3 regions of the Methylocaldum sp. genome follow, and region 2 is predicted to be linked to each of the others. Evidence: riboswitches for the same ligand, from Rfam matches in the RefSeq annotation. Region 2 holds a riboswitch; each other region holds the start of a gene.
The links. Region 2 has a riboswitch for cyclic di-GMP ahead of ABJK70_RS06825 (hypothetical protein). Riboswitches for the same ligand answer to the same signal wherever they lie in the genome.
Positions count from the first base shown of each region.

Region 1: another riboswitch for cyclic di-GMP. It lies ahead of ABJK70_RS17940 (hypothetical protein); the one in region 2 lies ahead of ABJK70_RS06825 (hypothetical protein).
Region 3: another riboswitch for cyclic di-GMP. It lies ahead of pepA (flocculation-associated PEP-CTERM protein PepA); the one in region 2 lies ahead of ABJK70_RS06825 (hypothetical protein).

Region 1 is NZ_JBDIVO010000256.1:361-6,535, forward strand. Features, by position in the region: gene ABJK70_RS17925 (hypothetical protein) at 142-732, opposite strand; gene ABJK70_RS17930 (sialidase family protein) at 900-2,573, opposite strand; gene ABJK70_RS17935 (VPLPA-CTERM sorting domain-containing protein) at 2,570-3,373, opposite strand; gene ABJK70_RS17940 (hypothetical protein) at 3,494-4,330, opposite strand; cyclic di-GMP riboswitch class I at 4,413-4,491, opposite strand; gene ABJK70_RS17945 (class I SAM-dependent methyltransferase) at 5,198-5,953, opposite strand; partial or broken gene ABJK70_RS17950 (hypothetical protein) at 6,002-6,175, opposite strand, start outside.
Region 2 is NZ_JBDIVO010000048.1:2,132-9,263, forward strand. Features, by position in the region: gene ABJK70_RS06815 (hypothetical protein) at 1-1,189, opposite strand, end outside; gene ABJK70_RS06820 (hypothetical protein) at 1,553-2,449, opposite strand; cyclic di-GMP riboswitch class I at 2,564-2,652, opposite strand; gene ABJK70_RS06825 (hypothetical protein) at 2,939-3,847, opposite strand; cyclic di-GMP riboswitch class I at 3,960-4,045, opposite strand; gene ABJK70_RS06830 (hypothetical protein) at 4,311-4,439, opposite strand; gene ABJK70_RS06835 (VPLPA-CTERM sorting domain-containing protein) at 4,436-5,296, opposite strand; gene ABJK70_RS06840 (FAD:protein FMN transferase) at 5,932-6,885, opposite strand.
Region 3 is NZ_JBDIVO010000136.1:89-7,220, forward strand. Features, by position in the region: partial or broken gene ABJK70_RS12875 (hypothetical protein) at 1-130, shown strand, start outside; gene pepA (flocculation-associated PEP-CTERM protein PepA) at 355-1,221, opposite strand; cyclic di-GMP riboswitch class I at 1,320-1,400, opposite strand; gene ABJK70_RS12885 (hypothetical protein) at 2,213-2,821, opposite strand; gene ABJK70_RS12890 (ExeM/NucH family extracellular endonuclease) at 2,881-5,418, opposite strand; gene ABJK70_RS12895 (S8 family serine peptidase) at 5,578-7,132, opposite strand, start outside.

The DNA.
Region 1 (6,175 bases), on a different contig from region 2:
AGGGCCGCCGCCCAAGCCGGTACACGCCCGGCCTGGGCTCACGCGGCTTGTCGCCGCGCCGGGGCATCCCTGCCCCGGATTAACCCGACCTATATTTATAGGCCGGGTTAATAAACACCTATCTTCGGTGCTGAGAGCCGATCAATTCGTTGTATGCGCCCGGCCGCGAAAAACCGCGGCCAAACCGGTGGCCATCAGCCATAACGCGGAGGGCAGCGGGACCGGAGCGACGGTCGCGGACGACACGTTGGCCGTCAACGCATTTCCGTCCGCGTCGCCGAGTGCGTTGACGGCCAGTCTCAATGGGCTGCTGCCGGCTTGCCGGAAATTAAAATTAACTACCGCCAGGGTAAAACTGTCGGCCTGCAGGGTATTCAAGTCCTCCGGCGAATCAAAGGACAGTTCGAACAGGTTCAGCACCCCGCTACCGCTTGACCCGACCGAAGTGACGTTTGCCCCGAAATCGAGAACATCCAGTTCGTCCCCTAGCACCGGATCGCCGAAACTGGTACCGACATATTCCAAATGGCTGCTATCGAAATTGAGATCCAGATCGTAGCTGCCTAGCGAGGGCGCTTCGCCGGCGCCTAGTCCGGATATCGTGATGCCGACCGCGACCGACCACCCGGTTCGGCCCACCGGCATGACCCCCAGTGTGATCGCGGACTCGGCGAGTCCCGATGCGGACAGCAACAGCGCAGCTATTAAAGGCTTACAGTAACGGTCGAGCATCTTGATAGTTTCCTGTTAACGAGTTCCTTGAGGGAAAGATTTCGGGAAACTCCGATCCGGTTCTTGGCCAAGTTCAGGACGAACGATCGCTCGTCGACGACGCGAACCATGGGCAGAAACCGGGTTTTCCGAGTTTCCGTCGATGGATAGGGCGAGGTATCCATGCCTCACTCGGCTGCGCACCGAGGACGGGTACACGACAAGGTCAGCTTGCGGGCATCGAGCGCGTCGATCGTACCGTTCTTGTCGATATCGCGGGGATCGTCCGGACCGGACGCGGATTGATTCCGCACGGCGAGGATCAGGTCGATATCCAGGCGATCGATATCCCCGTCGCCGTCCAGATCGCCGGCCAGCGGGGTCGTTTCGCACGAATCGGGAATATGATCGGCATCGGCGTCACCGGCCCGGCCTTGTTCGATATCCAGAACGTCCGACACGCCGTTTTCGTTGCAGTCCGGAAACACGTTCAGATAGTACACGTCCTGCTCGCCGTTGAAGGTTGCGGTATAGGCAACGCTTGCGCCGTCCCTCCTGGAAACCAGGGTCGAATAGTCCCCCATCTTTTGGGAAGCGTGCGGATAGCCGATCGTGGTATCGAAAGGCTGGCTGACCGGAACGTTTTTGCTCCACGTTGCGCCGCCGTCCCATGAATACGCGTAATACAACCGCGAGACGTTATAGCTGCCGCTATCGCGCGTGTCGTACCAAACGGCATCGATGCGCGAGTTCGGAGCTACCCCCATCATGCCGAACCATTGCCACGAATCTTTATTGGGTTCGTCGTCGTTGACCCTGATCGGCGCCGACCAGGTCTCGCCGCCGTCGCTGCTTCGGACGAATTTGATGTCCAGATTGTCTTCGCCGGGCGGATCCACCGTCGCCAGCACATAGACCTTGCCGCGCAACGGCCCGTTGGATCGGTCGACGTCGACTTGAACGTCGCCTATGGGACCGTACCGATTCGGATTGTTTCGAAAATTGAATAAAGGAGCGGGACCGCCGATATCCAGGATCTGCGTCGTAAAGGTGGGTATCGAATCCGGATCTCGCGCGTCCAAGGACTTCGAGAAAATGTGCTGGTAGTGGTTTCGATTCTGGGTCTCTTCGTCCCATTCACTGGGTTCGAGCCGTCCGGCGATATACAACTCGCCTTCCGGCCCCACCGCCATGGTGCCGAAACTCGGGTTACCGGGAATCCCCACCGGCAGTTCGAAGCTCGCTCCGCCGTCGATGGAACGGGTGAAACAGTAGTCATCGCCGGTTTCGCGCCAGTTGACGTAGACATGGCCATCGCCGATTCCGCCGCTACGGTCTACCGCGAGCTGGCCTTTGTCGCCGCCTCGTCCGTGGGCGAATACCGGTTCTTGCCAACTGCGCCCGCCGTCGGTCGACTTGATGACTTGAATGTCTTCGATATAGATGCCTTGCTCGTCGAAACGCAGACTCTGAAAGTAAAAGTTCCCCTGAGCATCCACATCGATGACCGGATTGCTTCGGCCTTGTCCAGGCGTCAACGATCCCGGAAAGGTCCAGCTGGAACCGCCATCCTGGCTATGCGCCCAGCCGCCTTGGCGAAAGGAGGACTGCACGGAGTCGAACTGACGCCAGGCGATGACGATGTTGCCGGGGTCCAGCGGATTGATCGCCATGGTGGGCTCGTTGGCCGCATCGCCGGTAATGTTTTGACCGGCCGCGTCGACGTTGACCTGGATGCTGATGTAAGGACCAAAAGCGGAATGCGTCGCTGCGGCGTCGGCGCATGCGAACGCCAGTATCCATCCGGACCACACCGCGGCATGCCGTCCCGGATGTGGATTGCGTAAACCGGACCGTATCATGCGCGGTAACTCCGGGATCTGCCGAACAGGCCGAATCCGGCGAGACCCGATACGAACAGCCACACCGCGGCCGGAACCGGTACCACGGTGGTTTGAAAACTGAAATCGCCGACGATCGCGCCCACGGTGCCGCCAAAATGCTCCCATCCCGGCCCGACCCCGAGTTCGCCCGACAGGGTGAACGAATTCGGGTCGAGCCCCATCGCCACGTTGAACAAGTTGAAGGATTCCGACCGGAAAGAATAATGGTTATAGAGCGTCCAGCCGGAGCGTCCGGTCTCGGCATCGATGTTGGCCGCGTCGAATTCCAGGGTGTAGTCTCCGGAGACGATGCGGTTGCTCGGCGATCCGGTATCGATCCGGAAACGGCTGACGCCGCCAAGACCGATCGCGCCGGTGACGCTGCCCGCGAAATCGCCCGGATCGAACGTCAACGTGGTCGGCTTGGTTCTCCGGCCGACCGGGACGTCGACGGTAGCGCCGTTGACGGCGAATTCGAGACCCGTGGCCGGGATTTCGCCGACGCCCGGCACTATATGATCTTCCAAAATTTGCGCGTTGTTGCGCACCGCCGCGGCTTGTGCATCGAAAAATTCCTCCAGATATATGGAAGGCGCATCGGTCGCGTCCAAGGAGACGGCGGCGGCCAGCGCATCCCGGTCCAGGTTCATGATCAATGCGCCGCCGGAAACGGTGGCGGCGGTCGCCGTTGCCGGAAGGAATGCCAACCATGCGGCTAGAAATGTCAAACAGGGTGCAAGAGTTTTGCCGAATCGCGAGAGTCGGTGGCGTGTAGTCATGAGGATAAGTCCGTAACAGGTCGAAGGTGGGAGCGTTTATCCGGCCGATTGGCCGGATAAACGCGATAGACGGCTCCCCGGGCGGCTCGGCAGCCCGGGTCGACGGCCTCTATTCGGCGATCAAGCGGATAAAGCCGCCTGGACCGACTTTCGGCGGGCGCCGGCCAGCAGGCTTAACAAGCCGCTGCCGAACAGCCAGACCGCTGCCGGCACCGGAACCACGGCAGGCGAAACCAGAGTGAAGGTAGCGGCTTTACCGGCGGAGTTCGAGCCGTCGCCGCCGAACAGGAAAGCGGTCATATTGGGTGACCACCAGAGTTCCCCGGTCATGAGCAATTCATCGCCATTGGTGGTAACGCTGATGTTGCGGGCATCGTAAGTGGACGTTCTGAAGCTCGTGTTGTTCCACAAGGTCCAGCCGCTGTTGACGCCGTCATTTCGACTCGCGTTGTATTCGAAGGTGTAATCTCCGGACGTCAATGTACCCGTGAAACTGCCACGGGTCATCACGACACCGTTCAACCCGATCTGGCCGTTGGCGATAAAGGCGGACGAGTCGACCAAAGCATCCTGACTGGCGTCCCAGGTCAACGTGGTGGGCTTGTTGGCGCGGCCGCCGGCGCCCGTTGGAATTCCGGTGCCGGTCAGATCGGCGGGATTGACGACGTATTCGAGCGTTGACGGCGCGGGGTAGGTGTTGGTGGGCACCGTTATGATATCCGCAATGGTCGAGTAAGTATCGGCCACCGCCTTGGGAAAGAAGTTCGCGACATAATATTCGGTTAGCCCGCCAGGACCGATGGTTAGTCCTTCCAACAGGTTGTTCGGGTTGGCATAGGTAACGCTAAAAGTTCCCCCGTGCAACACACCGGCATCGGCCGAATTGGCCATGATCAGGGCAGCCGCTGCGAGAATGGTCTGTCGGATCTGCATTTTCTTGACCCCAAATTTTTGCATGGATTTTTTCCTGTGATTTGAAACATCGAGAGGTTGTGCGGCAGGCTCGAGAAATCCATAGCCCTTGAATAACTCTCACAGGAGAGGCGGCCCGGCTGTCTTGAATACCAAGACCCGCGGCTTTCCGAGTCCGCCTCGCGGCGGAGGTGGCGAAGGCGTCTCGTCCCTGAGACCGATATCATCCTGGGCCAACGGACAGGCATGCGCCCAACCGCCAGTCGTCGCTGATAAGAACCGCCGAAATGACAATGACAATAAGGCTCGAAAACTGGCGTTCTTATCGGGCAAGTCAAGCTGCTAAAGCAGATACCGTGCCAGTGAGCAGGGGTATTCCGAGACTAACAAGCTGTAATTTGAAAATACCGGGGAACGGTGGAAGCAAAGCGTAATTTACCTGGGAACACATGCCAATTTACAGGCATGTCACGGGAAAGAGGCAGCGAGTATCAGTGCATTAACAAATGTATCGTTAATGCGTAGGTATCCCGGCGCCCATGGCGGATATCAATGCGCGACATACCGCATTATGTGGGGAGCAGGTTAAATGCCGCAATTCAATGCGCATGACATCATCATAATCTGTTGTCTTATTTGACATTAATCGTCTGTCCTGTGAAATCCCGCAAGGCTTAAGGCATACAACGTAATTATTCGATGGCAATCGACAAATACACCAGGGATATTCGGGACAAACTGCGTGATTCATGCTTTTGCGGGAATATTTCCCGATATTTGTAATCCATGGACTACGTTCAGCGGACCATGGATTATTGGACTTCGTCTGGGCCGCCAAATCAGCATCATTTGCCGGCCGCACAAACGGTCGCTGCGTGCTTGAAGATACCTTGGTTTCTTCGGTTCTCGTGCCTATCCTTCAGGACGCAGTCCTTCATCCGATCTCTTGTAGGCGATGTATGCCAAGCGTCGTTGAGCCAGAGGATGGCGGCCGTAATGGGGTGAGACGGTCACCTCGAAACCGGCGCCGGCGAGAAGACGTTCGATTTGGGCGCCGCCCAAAACGCCGATCCGGTGCCGCTCCTCGGAACGGCGGTAGCCGTGGCCGCCTTTCCTGAACACGGTAATGTCCCGAATCAACAGGTTTTCCTGCGGCTGTTCGGATATCTCCACCAACACCGCCCAATCCGGCCCTTTGCGCCAGGAGCGATAGTGCATGGGTTCGCCGTCCGAGCGGACAAGGATGTCGAATGCGAAAACGCCGCCTTTCGGCAGACAGGAAGCGATGTTCCGGAACAAGCGGTCAAGGCGCGCTTCCGACGGCGCTCCGTCGGCACAATAGTTCAGGGCTTCGCCCAGGGCCGTGACCGCGGCGCAAGGGCGGAAGTCCACATCGTACAGCGATGCGGTTTGAAACTGTGCTTCGGGCGCTGTACGCCGGGCCAGTTCGATCATCGGCGCGGAAACATCGACGCCCAAAACCGAATATCCGTGCTCCAGCAGTTTCCTCGCCCAGGTTCCGCTTCCGCAACCCAGATCGATTATCAGGCCGGAATCGAGACCCGTGGCGCGGAACAGCGCCAGCAACTCATCGCCGGCGGCATCCACCAGATCGGGGAAGCCGACGTGATGAACATAGGCGAGATCTTCCTCATAGAACGGCATCATCGTTTCGAAGCATTTTTTCGACTGGAATTCCGCCAACCCATGGGGCGGTCAAAGCCGGTCCATCCCGATGGGTTCGCCGTTATCGGCACGGGTTTTGGTCAATCGCCGTTCCGCGTCTGCTGCGGCGCTGTCCTTGCCCTGCTTTCGATACACCTCGGTCAGCGCCCAGAGCGCCCAGGCGTCATTCGGCGCTTCTCGGAGCGAAATATCGAGCTCCCGCTC
Region 2 (7,132 bases):
AATCGACACCCGGAACCCGATTGAGCGTTCGGGTCATATGCTGGGCGATGGCGCCTTGCGCGAACAGCCGCAGGGAGCCGTCTCCCGGCGCGCCGTCCCCCGACCAGCCAATGGCGTTGGCAAATTTCGCGTCTTCCTCGAACTCGCCGCCGTCCGCCAGAGTTTCCGTGCCGATCGACGCCGCCAGGGCCAAGGTATGAGGCACGCTGCGCATGACGCCGGGCCGGTCGAAGCCGTCCACATTGGCAAGGACCAGGCCGAGTTGACGCAGCAATTGCGGCTTTTCCAAGTCCTTGAGCGCAGGGTCGTATTCGGCCACGAACAGGGGATCGTCCTTCGGAAGCTTGACGATGTATTTCGGGTCGATGGTGTGATTGTTGTCCGGCCGATGGCAGGTGGCGCAGGTGCGTCCGTTGCCGCCGAAGGTTTCGTTCAGAAAAATCTCCCGCCCTCGGGCAATCTCCGCGCCGAGAACCGCATCGAGATCGTTCCGCTCTCTGGCATCGGCGTGAGCGAGCTTGGGCAGCATGAAGTCGAACGGCTTCGCCGCGCCACCGCTATGCTGCTGGGGAGTGCTCGGCAAGTTGCCCACACGGGTCACGGTCCAGGGCTTGTCGCCGTAATAAAGTCTCTGCATGAAGCCCGGCGTACCGAACAGCACGCCCCCCTCTTCAGGATTCCCTTCCTCTCGGGTAATGGCAACCAGATCCAGGGTAAATCCGCTCATGGCCAAGCCGTCGAGACGGGTCTTCAAGATCCGTTTCCCTTCACTGTTCGGTTCGAGACGGCCGAGCCTCTGCATGGCGTTGGCCTTCTCCTGTCCGCCCGCCTTGTGCCAGCCGGTTTTATTATCGACCAGCCAAACCTCGTAGCCTCCCGCATCGAGTCCGCTGACTTCGACCGTCACCCATCCCTCCAGCAGGTCGAGCCGCATGCGTCCCTGCGCCCGGCTGAATTCTCCGGATAAGGCTTTCGAATAACCGAGCGGGATGGTCAGAAAACGATCGCCGCCGTCAGCTTCATAAGCGGTTTTCCAGCGGCTGTACGCGTTCTTCAGGGTTTCGACATCGCCGTGGCCTGTGACCAGCTCCGACTTGGAAACTTCGGTATCGGTAAGCAGCAGGTAGGCGACCGTACCCCCAAGCATGAGCGCCAGCGCCGCCAAAAGTGGAAACGTATTTTTATTCACGGACTCGTACCAGGATCGGATTTATTGGAAGAACGTAGCTATACAGACGGCGATCCCACTCCTATGGACGACCAACGCGCGAACCGCTGAGCCTTGCTCGGCCGTTGCGAAACCTTGGTCGCGAGGAGGTGTCGGACACCGCCCGCATTGGACGGCCCTGTCACTACGTTGAAATTATTGTTAAACGAATGGTTACGGCACCCGCCGAAACCGGTCATCAACCCCAAGGCCTCCGGCATCGCTTTGAGCACGCGTCTGCCGTGTTCGGATGAGCCGGGACATATCAATGCTCTATGGCCAGATCGATCGGATGAGCCCGGGAGATCGTTCCACCCGGGCACTCTTGCCTCTCTGGTTGCCAAGTTATGCCGGAGTCGGTTTCGAAGTCCGGCGGCCGATGGTAAATACGCCAACCAAGGCACTGCCGAACAGCCATACGGCAGCGGGAATCGGAACCGGCTGGACTGTCAATTGATAATTGCCGGCTACGCCGCCCAAGGCACCTATGATGATCGTGTATTCGCCCCCATAAGTGGTGTCGAGGTCGAATACCTGCGACAAGGTCTCGCCGACCGAGGATGCCACGCCCCAACCGAGCAGGGTGAGATCGTCGGAGCCCAGCGGATTGTTTACCGGGGTCGGATCGGTAAAGAAGGTATCGTGCCTAGAAGCGCCGGCACCGGTATCCCAGCCGCCATAAAGCGCGTAGCCGAGTTTGAGGTTGGCGCCGCCGTCGGCAAGGTCGTCCGCCAGAGTGATTTTGAATTGCGATACTCCGGCATCCACGCAGCCCTGGGCGCTGCCGCCGCAGGACCAATGGATCAGGCCGAAGTCCGCTCCATGGCCCCAACCCTGTCCGCCGTTGTCGGGATCGGACCAGGAAAGGCCGCCGACCCGCAGCATTCGATCCGTGGGAAGGTCGGGATCGTTATTGTTGTTATAGTTGGCAATCTGCCGCTGCAGGCTGCTGCCGTTGGTGGATGTGGGCGTGCCGGTCTCGATGGTGCGGCCGGCCGCCGCCGCGCTGTGCATGCCCGCATACCACATGACGGGCAAACTCCCGGTATAGCCGACACCGCCGTTGGTCCAAACGCCGCTCGCGTCGGTGCCCGGCATTCCGTCGGCGCCGTTGATGCTGCCGCCGGTGCCGTCGCCGTAACCGGCGATGTTGAACGTGGCGTGCGCGTGAGCCTCGGGCGCAGCGACCAATGTTCCCCCGAGCATTCCCGCGAGGGCCAGTATTGTTGCCGTGGTTTTCATACTATGATTCGTCCTCGTCACTGTTAGTGGTCGTCCAAAAGCTCGTTAACAGTGATGTCCGCGGCGCTTCACCGTACCCAATGGAGCTGCGCCGCGGTCCTCCCCATCACACTAGGAGGCGGCTCGGCCGTCTCGAATACTCCATAGCATCGAGACCCGAAGCTTTCCGGCCCCGCCTCGCGGCGGGTGTGGCGATTCGGACAGACCTAACGGCGGTCCATCCCGACAAAGATCCCTCGGGCGATCCCTGCCAGCCGATTCCTTGCGAATCCGTGTGTATCGCGTCTTTTTATGAGCCCCCTAAGCGGCGGACCCGGCCTTTGCTGAAACAATAAATATGCCACTAAATAATCATTGCTAATCAAACAGATAAATCGCATGCAAACGCCACCGACGTGGCAAATCACGCAGTCTCATGGGTGATTCCACACAAAAGTTCCCCGCTTAGAGCGCGGAAAGGAAGGCGTGTACATACGTCGAGGTCTTGTTTCAGGCGGGAACGGCCATGACGTTCTTGCGGCGCTGTCCCAGCGTGACCAAACTCGCGAGGGCGCTGCCGAACAGCCAAACCGCCGCGGGGACCGGAACCGGTGCGGTGCTGATATTCAAGCTGTACTCCGCGATGTTCTGACTCCAGTTCCCCACGCCGGCGCCGCCCAGGTAGATGGAATAAACCTGACCGGCCAGGGCCAGAAAGGTCAAACCGTCTACACCGTCGACGGTGCCATCGTGAGTCAAGTAGCTCAGTCCTACGGTGCCGAACGGGTTATCGGCTTCGTAAGGTTTCGCGGGTGTGCATCCGGGGCAGTTCCAGGAGCCGTGATGAGAGTAACTGCCGGTACCGGAGTCCATGCCGGTGAAGACGGTGATGCCAAAGTTCTGAATGTCGTAGCCGGTTCCCGTAACCACCACGGGATTCAGTGTTACCCACATAGTTTCTTCGGCCTTGATCAAGCCAATATCGGTCTGATGTCTCCAGCCGGTCGGCCCGTTGGCTGTCGGAACTCCGCTGCCATTGACGCCTGCGTCCTGCCAGGCCCCGGCGCCGGTATCGATTTCCGCGGCGAAGCCGTAACGCGTTACTGCATCTGCTTTCGAGATTTCGAGCGTGTTGCCCGCGGAGTGAAGCTCGGCCGCCCAGTTCAGATGAGACGTACCGGCATAGCCGAAAGGCAGCGTGGTGGCACTGGCGGTTCCGACCCAACCCGGCGATACCGTCGGATAGGTCGGATTGCCTATACCCCCATAGTTCCAGCCGTCGGTGGCGGACAGCTCAGTGGTGGTGAAGGTGTTGTACATCGTATGCGCCTGGGCGCCGGAAACGGCGCCTACGGACAAGACGGTACCGGCGAGGGCCATGGCCACCGCTTTGGTCAGTTTGTTTTTGTTTTTGGACATAGGAAATTACCTCGTGCTGTTCTATGGAGTTGGTCTTTGTTTTCACATAGGCAGCGATGTCCGCAGCGCTCCCGTCAAAAGCGGAAGGCGCTCCGATCTCCCCATCACCGAGGGAGGCGGCCCGGCCGTCTTGGGATCAAACTCACAAGACCCGTGGCTTTCCGAACCCGCCTCGCGGCGGGAGTGGCAGGTGCAAAAGGGACTCCGCCCCGCTACGGTCTACGCTCCCCTTCCCCGGCAATGGTTTTCCGGTTTTCCGTAGCACAAAGCGCGTTCGAACCGGAATTCGGTCGAACCGGCCGATACCCCAAGAGCAATAAGCGCGCCTGAGGTAAACCGTTGATATAGCGCCATTTCTATGACGAACCTAACGGAAGCTGCGGGATATCCCATGTTTGTAGTGCGGGTATTCCAGCATGTGGCGACCCAAATCATCCGGAGGGTCAGTCAGCCAGCTCTTTCACTACACCGTTTCAAAGCGGCGATCGGCTGAGGCCGAGGCGATGAAACGGCCGGATATCGCCGACACCGGCGCATGCCACATGGTGCGCCCAGCCTCGAAGGCAAGCTCGACCGCCTTGTCCCGCATCATGCGGCGACGGCCTTGTGTCTGTGCCGCCCGACGAATCCCATCCCGGCCAAAGCACTGCCGAACAGCCAAATGGCGGCCGGTATCGGAACCGGAGAAGACGTGATGTTCAAGACGTAAAGATCCTTGTTTTGATTCCAATTGGCTCCGCCGCTACCGCCCAGATAAATGGAATAAATCTGACCGGCCTCCGCCAGGAAGGTCAGACCGTTGACCCCGTCGACGGTTGAATCGTGGGTCAAATAAGTTACGCCGGTGGTGCCGAACGGATCGCTCGCGGTGAAATCTAAGCCTTGAATCGGGCTATTCCATGCCTGATGGTTCTCATAGCCGGTACCGGTGTCCATACCGGTAAATACCGTAATCCCGAAGTTGGCAATTTCCGAATTGACGGCGGAGAGATTCAGCGTGACATAAGCATCGCTGTGCGACATCAACAACCCGATATCGGTGGTGTGCGACCAGCCCTGAGGGGTTGCTCCCGCGTCGAGCCAGGCGCCTCTAGCTGTATCGATATCCGCTGCAACGCCATATCTCGCTTGCGCATCTGCCCTGGAAATTTCCAGCGAATCACCCGCGTTATGGAGTTCGGCCGCCCAGTTCAACGCCGAAGAACCGGTGTAACCGAACGGCAGCGTCGTCGGGCTGGCGGTTCCCACCCAACCCGGCGATACCGTCGGATAGGTCGGATTGTTTATACCGCCATAGACCCAGCCGTCGGTTCCCCCATCGGTAGCGGGCGTTCCGGCGTTGTAGGTGTTGTACATCGTGTGTGCCGATGCCTCGGCAACAACCCCTAAAGAAAGGGCCGAGCCGGCAACCGCCATTGCGATCGCCCTGGCCAATCTGGTTTGTTTCATATGAATCCCTGCAAGTTGGAAGTTGAGATACCACGCCGTTAACCCGCATTGCTCATACCCCTTCGCTTCAGCCGTTCGCGCCGCAAAACGGTGTAATTCCAAATCGCTTCCAATCCGGAATTGATTTTCGAAGGGTGGCCGTAACCTACCCTACGCAACGTTCATTCGCATGCCGAATGGAGTAAGAAGTGCAAGCTAAGCGCAACCGATACTTAACAAGTGTCGTGCCAGTGTCCAAATCGAGGCACTACGGTGCTTCCAAGGCTTTACAAATAGGCCGGAATCCGGGAAATGAGGTATATGCCCCAGCATTCAGCGGCATATCGCGCATGAGGAGGAAGTCGGGCGAGGGGGGAGCCGATTGCAATGATGCGGCCTCGTTACGTCGGGAATCCTTTCCCGACGTAACGGGTTGACAGCCAAGCGAAGTCGGCAAAGGATTGCCGACCCACGAATAATTCCATTCGGCATGCGAATGAACATTCATCGTAGGATGGGTAGAGCGAAGCGAAACCCATCGATGGTGGGATAGCCCCTCGGCTCAGCGTAACCCACCGACCCTTCGACTTGGCTCAGGACAGGTCCGAGGCCGCTCGGTGGGTTACGGCCTTGCGGCCTCACCCACCCTACGAAAATCAATTCCGGATTGAACGCGATTTGGAATAAGCTGCCGATTCCGCCAGAGAGCCGCCCACGTTGCCCTCGACGTCGATCCAGAGATGCGGCAAGCCCATGGCGTCCAGCCAGGCCGGACCGTTTTCCTCCTTGAGCATGGCGATGGTCGAAGCGCTGCCGGCGACCACGCAGAAGTCCCCCACCACGCTGACGGCGGCGAGATGGCGTACCGGCCAGCCGCTTTTGGGATTCAGCACATGACCGTATCGGATACCGTCCACGACGATGCAGCGTTCGTAGTCCCCGCTGCTCGCGACCGCGCCTTCGCGCAACGCCAGGGTCTTGATCATCGAGCCTTTTTGGCGCGGGTGAGAAATTCCGACTCGCCACGGACTACCATCCGCCCGCGAGCCGATCAACTTGATGTCGCCGCCCAGATTGATCACGCCGTGTCGAACGCCCGCGTCCCGGCACAGCGCCGCGGCCCTGTCGACGGCATACTCCTTGACGATGCCACCGAAATCGAGCTCCATGCCGGCTACCGGAAATTCGAGCACCGGCGGTTCCCACCTCAGCTTGTGCCAGCCGACCTGCTCGAGCAGACCGCGCACTTGCGCGTCGTCCGGCAGTTTGCCTTGTTCGAAGCGCCAGGCACGCCGCAAAATGCCGGAGGTGATGTCGAAAAGCCCGTCGCTCTGTTCGTAACAGGTCGCCGCATAATTCAGCAAACCCGCCGTTTCGTCATCCACCGCAACCTGGCCACCCTCGGCGGCGACCCTGTTGATGGCGGACAGCAGGCTGTCGTTGCGATAGCGCGAATAGCGCGCTTCCAGGCGACGCACATCGGCCATGGCTGCATCCGATACCCGCTTGGCCTCCGAGTGACTCTCGGCAAACAGCTGGATTTCGCATGGGGTACCCATCGCCTTGAAGGCGAAGCGGAAATACTTCAGGTCGTTCGAATTCAAGGCCATTCCGGAAGGGTTGCTAAGTGATGCGCTTCCTTCATCAGCACATCCTATACGCTGCTACTGCTGCTTCCCAAGCTCTTGCTTGGGAACCATAACCGAGAAGCTGGAGCTTCTCTCAGTGGGTTCCCAAACTGGAGTTCGGGAATTAGCGTACCGAGCCCACATAGTTGCTATAACACAGAGTAGTAGGTCGGGAATCCTTTCCCTACGCCTCAGCTTGGCACAGGGGTTTGTCGGCAACGGATTGCCG
Region 3 (7,132 bases), on a different contig from region 2:
AGCACAAACCCACTTTGCCGCCACCGAGGACAAACAACGGGTGTCGGCTAGCTCTTGTTGGAAGCCCTGCGCCGGAGGGGGCTCGCCGGCGCCGAACTGGCTCGCGCGCGGTGTTCGAGCCCGAGGGTGAAGTTCCTCAAGAGTTGTCGCGGACTTTTAGCGACGCTGCGTCATGAGGATGATAATTGCAGCACTGGCCTCGGCCGTTCCGGCTGGCGGTCGGCTCGAGGAACCGGACCGGGATAAGCGCCGGCCCGGTTGTGACGTTCGGCCGCGCCGTCTGCTTCCGCAGTCAGCGAAGCAGATTTGCACCGAATCCTCGCCCATTCACCAAATGGGCTTGCCATGCGAGGCTCACGCAGCCAATTTGCTGGAACGGCGAGAGATGACGCTCATGCCGGCCAAGGCACTAGCGAGCAGCCAGAAGGCCGCTGGAACCGGTACCGCCGTCAGCGTGAGCGATCCATCCGCCTGGTAGAGAATGCTCGTCGATGTAACCGGTATGCCGCCGACGGAAGAGATGGCGGGAGGTGCGGTGGGGTTTCTGACGAACAGGGAGAACAACGACTGGCCGCCGCCGATGGTATCGGGATCGTATACCGCCGAATCATAGAAACTGGTGTTTCCGACGAAGGTAAATTCGCTCGAGGTTACGCCAAGACCGGAAGGAAACTGGGTGCTTACCGTGACGACCCCGGTTCCGCCCGTCACCGATCCCTTAAGAATATTGGTGCCGTCCGTGATGCCCGTGTCACCGGTTACGTCGCGATTGACGGCGTTGTCGAAAAACAGGTCCAGCGAGCCACTCAACACCTGGAAGTTGATGGTCCACAGCCCGTTGCCCAGATTCTGCGCGTTCGTGACTTGTGTTTGGAAAGCCGACTGGGTGGTCAACTCGTAAGAGACGTTCAGTTTGGGGTTGCTCACCGTGGAGGTGCCCAACTGATGGTTGGTGACGTAAGACTGGTACACGCCTGAATAGATGTCTCCCACCGTAATTTGGGAGGGATTGGCGATCGTGTCCGGTACGAGCAATGCCAGACCGCCGTCGCCCGCCGCGAAGTCGTAAGTATCGAAGGGACCGACCGCTTCGCCGGCCGAACCGCCCACGACGGTGTAGTCCGCGGTACCCACCCAGTTCGGCAAGGTTGCCGCACCGGCAGTACTTGAGAATCCGACGCCCGTCAAAGCGAGCGCCGAAATGATCTTACTTGGTTTCATCCGAATTACCTTTTCACTGTGTTGACGTTGAACTCACAGTGATGTCCGTGATTCTGCCCACAGGTGGTGAGCGGTGCCACGGTCCTCCCCATCACTCGGGAGGCGGCCCGGCGATCTCGACAAACGCGAGACCCGTGGCTTTCCGGCCCCGCCTCACGGCGGGTGTGGCTCTTCGGCAAACACGTTCAGCTGGTCCTACAGCTTGACGTGACCGGTAACCGACCTAAGCCTCCTTGCTCATTTTTTCGAAATACCCGGTCAAATTAAGCCGAGACTGTTACACGTCAGTTAATGATTGGTTAAATCTATGTAATCAATTTATGACAAATGACTCGTCGGAGACCGATTAGGTGGATTCTGTCCAGTCTCCTTCTCCATGAGCCAGTGAGCCAGGCTCAAAAAAGTGGACACCATCAATCGCGTAAATCCGGTGATTGGTGGTGGAACGAGATGGCGAAATTACCGAGACAGCCGTTCAAGGCCGAGCTTCGTGCGCAGGTGATGAGATGAGCCAGCGAGGGGAAACCATTCGTGCTGGAAGCGGCGCGGCGGCAGCGGATGGCGATAGACCGAAGGCACTCTGCCGATACGCCAGGTCGAATCGGCGGATCAGGTCCCGCTTGGTCCCCGGCCGCCTGCATCCGTTGGTCAGGCACCTCGAAAAACTTCGAGGTGCTCGTAAGCCAAGCCCAAGCCGCGTTTGGGCTTGGCGAAGAGAAAAACCGCCGGGAAGGCCTTGGTTCGGAGCCTGATCACGTTTCCGCCAGCCGTACACCGGCCCGCGTCCACACGAAGAGCCGAGCGAATTGGGACGGGTTAGCTTTGGCAACGGCTGGGATCAAAGCCTATCTTCGTAGACTTAGCGCGTTTTCATCTCGCTCGTACGGCAAAACAGGCTTGGCGGACGTCGTTGGCGCCTTCGGCTCGGGTGAATGGATTCAAGCATTCGTAGGTCGGCAATCCTTTGCCGACAAACCCGTTGGCCCAACGGCTATCTTCGTAGACTGAGTGCGCCGATCGTACAACTTTTTCGGCATGCACTCCGCACCACCAGCCCCGAGATCCCGCTGGCGAACAGCCAAAAGGCGGCCGGTACGGGAACCGCGCTGGACTGAATGCTCAAGGACAGACCGGCATTGGCGGCGAGCGGCCCCGAGAGGCTGAAGAACAATCCTTGATTGGGTTCGGACGGATTGCCCAACACGCCCAAATCAATATTTCCGGCGTACAACGCCTGGAAATTGAGCGTCGCCAGAGTCAGTGTCTGATTAGCCGGAAGATTGGGGATGCCGGGGAAGGCCGATCCCGCCAAATCCAGTCCGAGCAGGCCGCTGTCATCGCTGAAGGACGGCGAATACGTGACGCCGGTGAACTGAGCGGCGGTACCGTTCAGCACCGTGTCGAATCCGAACGCCAGCAATTCATCGGAAGCGTCCAACCCATCGAAGGGCTGAGTCAACGTTAAATCGATACTGAAGCTGTCGCCAACCAGCACGGGGGCATTCCCGACCAAATTGAGCGACACCACGGCCGAGTGGGAAGGGGCCACGGCCAATAGCCCCAGAATGGCAATTGCGAGGCGGGCTTTAAAAGTCAACATCGTTTATCTCCAGTTAGGGGAAAGGGCCGCCTCGTTGCAAGGAGGCGGCCGATCGCTGTTTAAAGGCCTGCCTTGACACGATAGGCAGCGTAGTGGCCATACCAGCGCTGGTAGTCGGCATAGGTCACGCAGCCGACGCCGTCGTAGTTAGCCTCCGCCAAGTAGCCGGATTGGCCCGAACACTTGCCCAAGGCGGAGCGGAAGCGGTTCTGGTCCGCTACGTCGACGTCGCCGTCCTTGTCGAGATCGCCCGGCACCAGCACTTCCACCACGACCGGATCGTGGTCCGACGAACGATGCGGATCGGCACTGTAGAAGCTGGTGACCTGATCCGGCGTCTTGAAGTCGGTGTTGTAGTCGAGCGCGATTGGCTCGTCCGCGTTGATGTGCCATTCCGCGACGCCCTTGACCTGATAAGTGAGCGTCAAACTGGACAGGGCATGATCCAGATAGCCTGCTTCGCCGTCGAACACGTACGAATACGCGTCCTCGCCAAGGAAAGCCGCGACCTGATTGGTAAAGCCGTTCTGTTCCAGGGTCCGGATGGGATCTTCCTTGGCGTAGGCATTCAGATCGCCGATGACCAGGGCATCGGTGTTGCCGCTCCCGGTGGGATCCGCCGCCAGCCAGTCGGCCAGGGCCTGGGCAGCCCCGGTCCGGGTCAGGTTGCAGTTTCCCTGCTCGTCGCCCACGTCCGGGTCTCCCACGTCGGTGCAAGCCGAGCCTTTGGACTTCAAGTGATTCACGACCACCGTCAGCTTCTTGTTGGACAGCTTGTCCAGGAAGGTCTGGGCCAGCGCGGGCCGATTCTTGGTGTCGATGAAATCGGGATCGACCGAGGAGTCCAGGATCGCGAACGACCCGACCGGGCTCACTTTCGCCGGCTTGTAGATCAGCGCCACGCGGATCTCGTCGGTGCCGACGATACCGGTGTCGATGAAGGCGTACTGAGAGGACCCGGCATAGACGTTGAGGCTGTCCACCAGATCCTGGATCGCCGGATAAGCATCGTCGTCGTTCTCGATTTCCATGAGGCCGATCACGTCGGCGTTCAGGCCGTGGATGGCGGGGACGATCTTGTCCTTCTGGCGGGTGAACTCGGCCGGGTTCTCGGCGCCGCGGGCCGTCGGGAATCCGCCGCCGAAGCCGTCGCCGTTGAAGTAGTTCAGCACGTTGAAACTGGCAATGCGGAGCGATCCGATGCCGGGCAACGCGGGCGGAACCGCGGGGCGCGGATTGTCCGCCACGAACAGGGGTTCCGCCGTGGGCAGCAGGCGGAAAGCACCGAAGGCGTAGCTCATCACCCCGGTCGCGCCGGTCAGCGTGTCGCCGCTCCGTAGCGTGTTGCCGGCGCTCAAGCCGGGAGCCGGGAAAATCACCGGGTCGGGATTCTGGACGTTGGAGCCGTCATCCACGAACAACCGATTCAGGTCGTTGGCCGCCGCCACCGCATTCGCCGCCGCGCCAGGCAAAGCGACGTGCGTCGGATTCCGAAGGCGACCGTCCGAGGACACCACGATCTGGCCGAAGCGGCCCAGCTGGAAGTTTTCGGTGACGGTCAAGCTCTGGGGCAAGTTGATCAGCATGCCTTCGTAGCGCTCCCGGTCGGTGGCCGATCCGTCGAAGGGCAGGGTTACGGGCGTCGCCGCCGGCAGCGGGTTTCCGCTGGCGAGTACGGTTACCGAGGAGGCGTTCAGCGTCGTCAGGCCGTTGGTTTCGGTCACGGTTCCGGTCACCCGCACCCAATCGCCCTGATCGACAGCGATAGTGGAATTGACGAACAAGCCTTCGGACGAAGCGGGATCGGCGTCGTAATCCGCCGGCTCCTCCTGAACGAAGAAGCCGCTCAATTCGGTCGCGCCCTGGAAGTCGCCCACAACAATGGCCTCCACCGTCACGGCCGCACCTGCGACGGGACTGGACAGGCCGGTACCCTGCACCGTACTGATCAGGCTGACGGAGGATGGCGGGGGCGGAGCGGAAGCGAAGAACTGCCCGGCATTGAGCGCACCGAAGGTGTTCTCGCCTGACGCCGCCCAGGCAAAGTCCTCGTAGGAAGTGCCGTTTCCGGTGAGCTGCAAGGATCCGCCGACCGGTGTGGAACTGCTTTCGCCGACGCCGATATCGGTGCTGGTGAGGCCGTTGGCAAGCCCGTTGGTGGCCGTGAAGACTCCTTCGTAACTCAGAAACTGAACGATTTGATTGGACGCATCCACCAGGGCGATGCCGTCCGGGGCGCCGTTCTGCAATCCGTCCTGGTTGTAAGCGATCGTGATCACGCCGTAGCCGGTACCGCCCAGGTCCGGAATCGTCCCGGAAAGGGTTTCGGACGTGGTCGCGGCGGGCGTGGCGTACGTGCCGCCGCCGTTGCCGTTGTAGCGGACGATTTTCCAGCCGCTCAGATCGGTGCCGGCCGGCCCCGCGATCTCGATGGCTTCGCCAGCGTCCGTCCCGGCGTTGTCGTAGTGGATTTCATTGATGAAAACCGGCGTCGCGGCGTACGCGGCAGGGCCCAGCGCCGCAAGCACCGCGCCGGTCAATACCTTGCGCATCATGTTGTTGTCCTTTTGGAATTTTGTTTCGGAGAAATCGATCACGGGGGCTTTCAACGGAAAATCTGCCGGTCCCGTAGAGCGAAGACACGGTAACGGCCGTTTGTGACCGCCGTTTGAAGGTCACGTGACAGTTTCCGAAACGGAAGCCCGTTCGGAGATTGGTTCAGGACAGGCCTGTCGAAGGACTTAATCAGAGATTCCTTATGGAATAATCCGTTTCGTCACGAGGCGACCAAGCCAGAGCATCGCGCCCATGACCACCATGCCCCATTGGGGTAGCGTGGGAATATCGCCGTCGTTGCCGGATTCAGGCGGGAAAGCGTCATTGACCGTGGTCGACGCGCCGGCGCTGTTGTTTGCGGAATTCGGATCGGCTGTCGGACTGCTCAGGCTGACGGAATTGACCAGGCTGCCGGCGGCGACGGGCTGAACGTTGATGAAAGCGGTGCCGGCTCCGCCATTCGTCAGCGGACCCAGATCGCAGCTTACGACCCCAGTGCTGTGCGTACAGTTGGCCGAGGCGGATAGAAAAACCGCACCCGAGGGAAGCGCATCAGTCACCGTGACGCCTTGAGCATCCGCGGGACCCGAGTTGATGACGGTGATCTGATAAGCGAGCTGAGCACCCACAGCGACCGGGTCGGGACTATCGTTCACGGTGACCGCAAGATCGGCGGCGGCAGTCACCGTGGTGTCGGCCGAGGCCGCATCATTGGCCGGATTCCCGTCCGGCGTGGCGGAAGCGGCTTGGATAGTATTCTGAATGGAACCCGCGGCATCGGCCCGCACGCTGATCGTTGCGTTGGCGGAACCGCCGGACGGGAGGTCGCCGAGGTTGCAGGTGACCGTACCTGCCAGGTGGGAACAGCCGGGAGACGCCGAGAGGAAACTCACGCCGGCCGGAAGTGCGTCGGTCAGGCTCGCTCCGGCCGCCACAGCGGGGCCTTGGTTGGTCACGGTGGCGGAATAAACCAGTTCGCCTCCTTGAAGAACGGGGTCCGGATTGTCCGACAAGGTGACCGAGAGATCCGCGGCGTTCTCGATGAAATTCCAGTGGAGGACGATGGTGCCATAGGCGCCGTTTTTGCCGTCCATGGCGATTTGGTAGGTCGTTCCGGGCTGCACGGCCAAACCGACCTGGCTCTGAGGCCCGCCGCTGTCGTCGCTGGAAGCTTTTGCCGCCAAGCCGTTGACCGCCGTTCCGGTGTAGACGGCCAGCAGGGTATCGACGGCGCTGCCCGAGGTATCCAGCGCCAGTTGGCCCGAGCCGGGCGAGGTCCATGTCCACCAGACGGATTTTCCGCCGGCGTTCCCGGCGTGATTGGGCTCCCCGGCCTCCTTGCTCGCGAACTCGTTCGAGCCGTTGGTTTGCCCCGAAGCGCCGCTCAGCGCGATGCGGTTCGCGAAGCGGTCGTTGGCGGGGGCCGGAAAAAGGCCCGTGAAGTCTATGCGCGGCTTGGTGATGGGAGCCGCAGGCCGGGTGTCGGTGACCGCGATGCCGTTCCCGGTCAGGCGGGCGACGGTCTGATCCAGCGTCTCCGAAGGGAATGCCGCACGCAGCACGGCCACCGCGCCCGCAGCATGAGGCGTGGCCTGCGATGTTCCGCCGGCGATCCAGCCGGCGGCGCTGATCATTGCGCCCGGCGCCAGCAAGGTCAGAAAAGACGCCGTATTGGAGAAGCAGGCCACCTTGTCCGCTGCGGTAGTCGCGTCGGTGCAGACGGACCAGGCTTTTTGGCCCTGGTTCGCGTCGTAC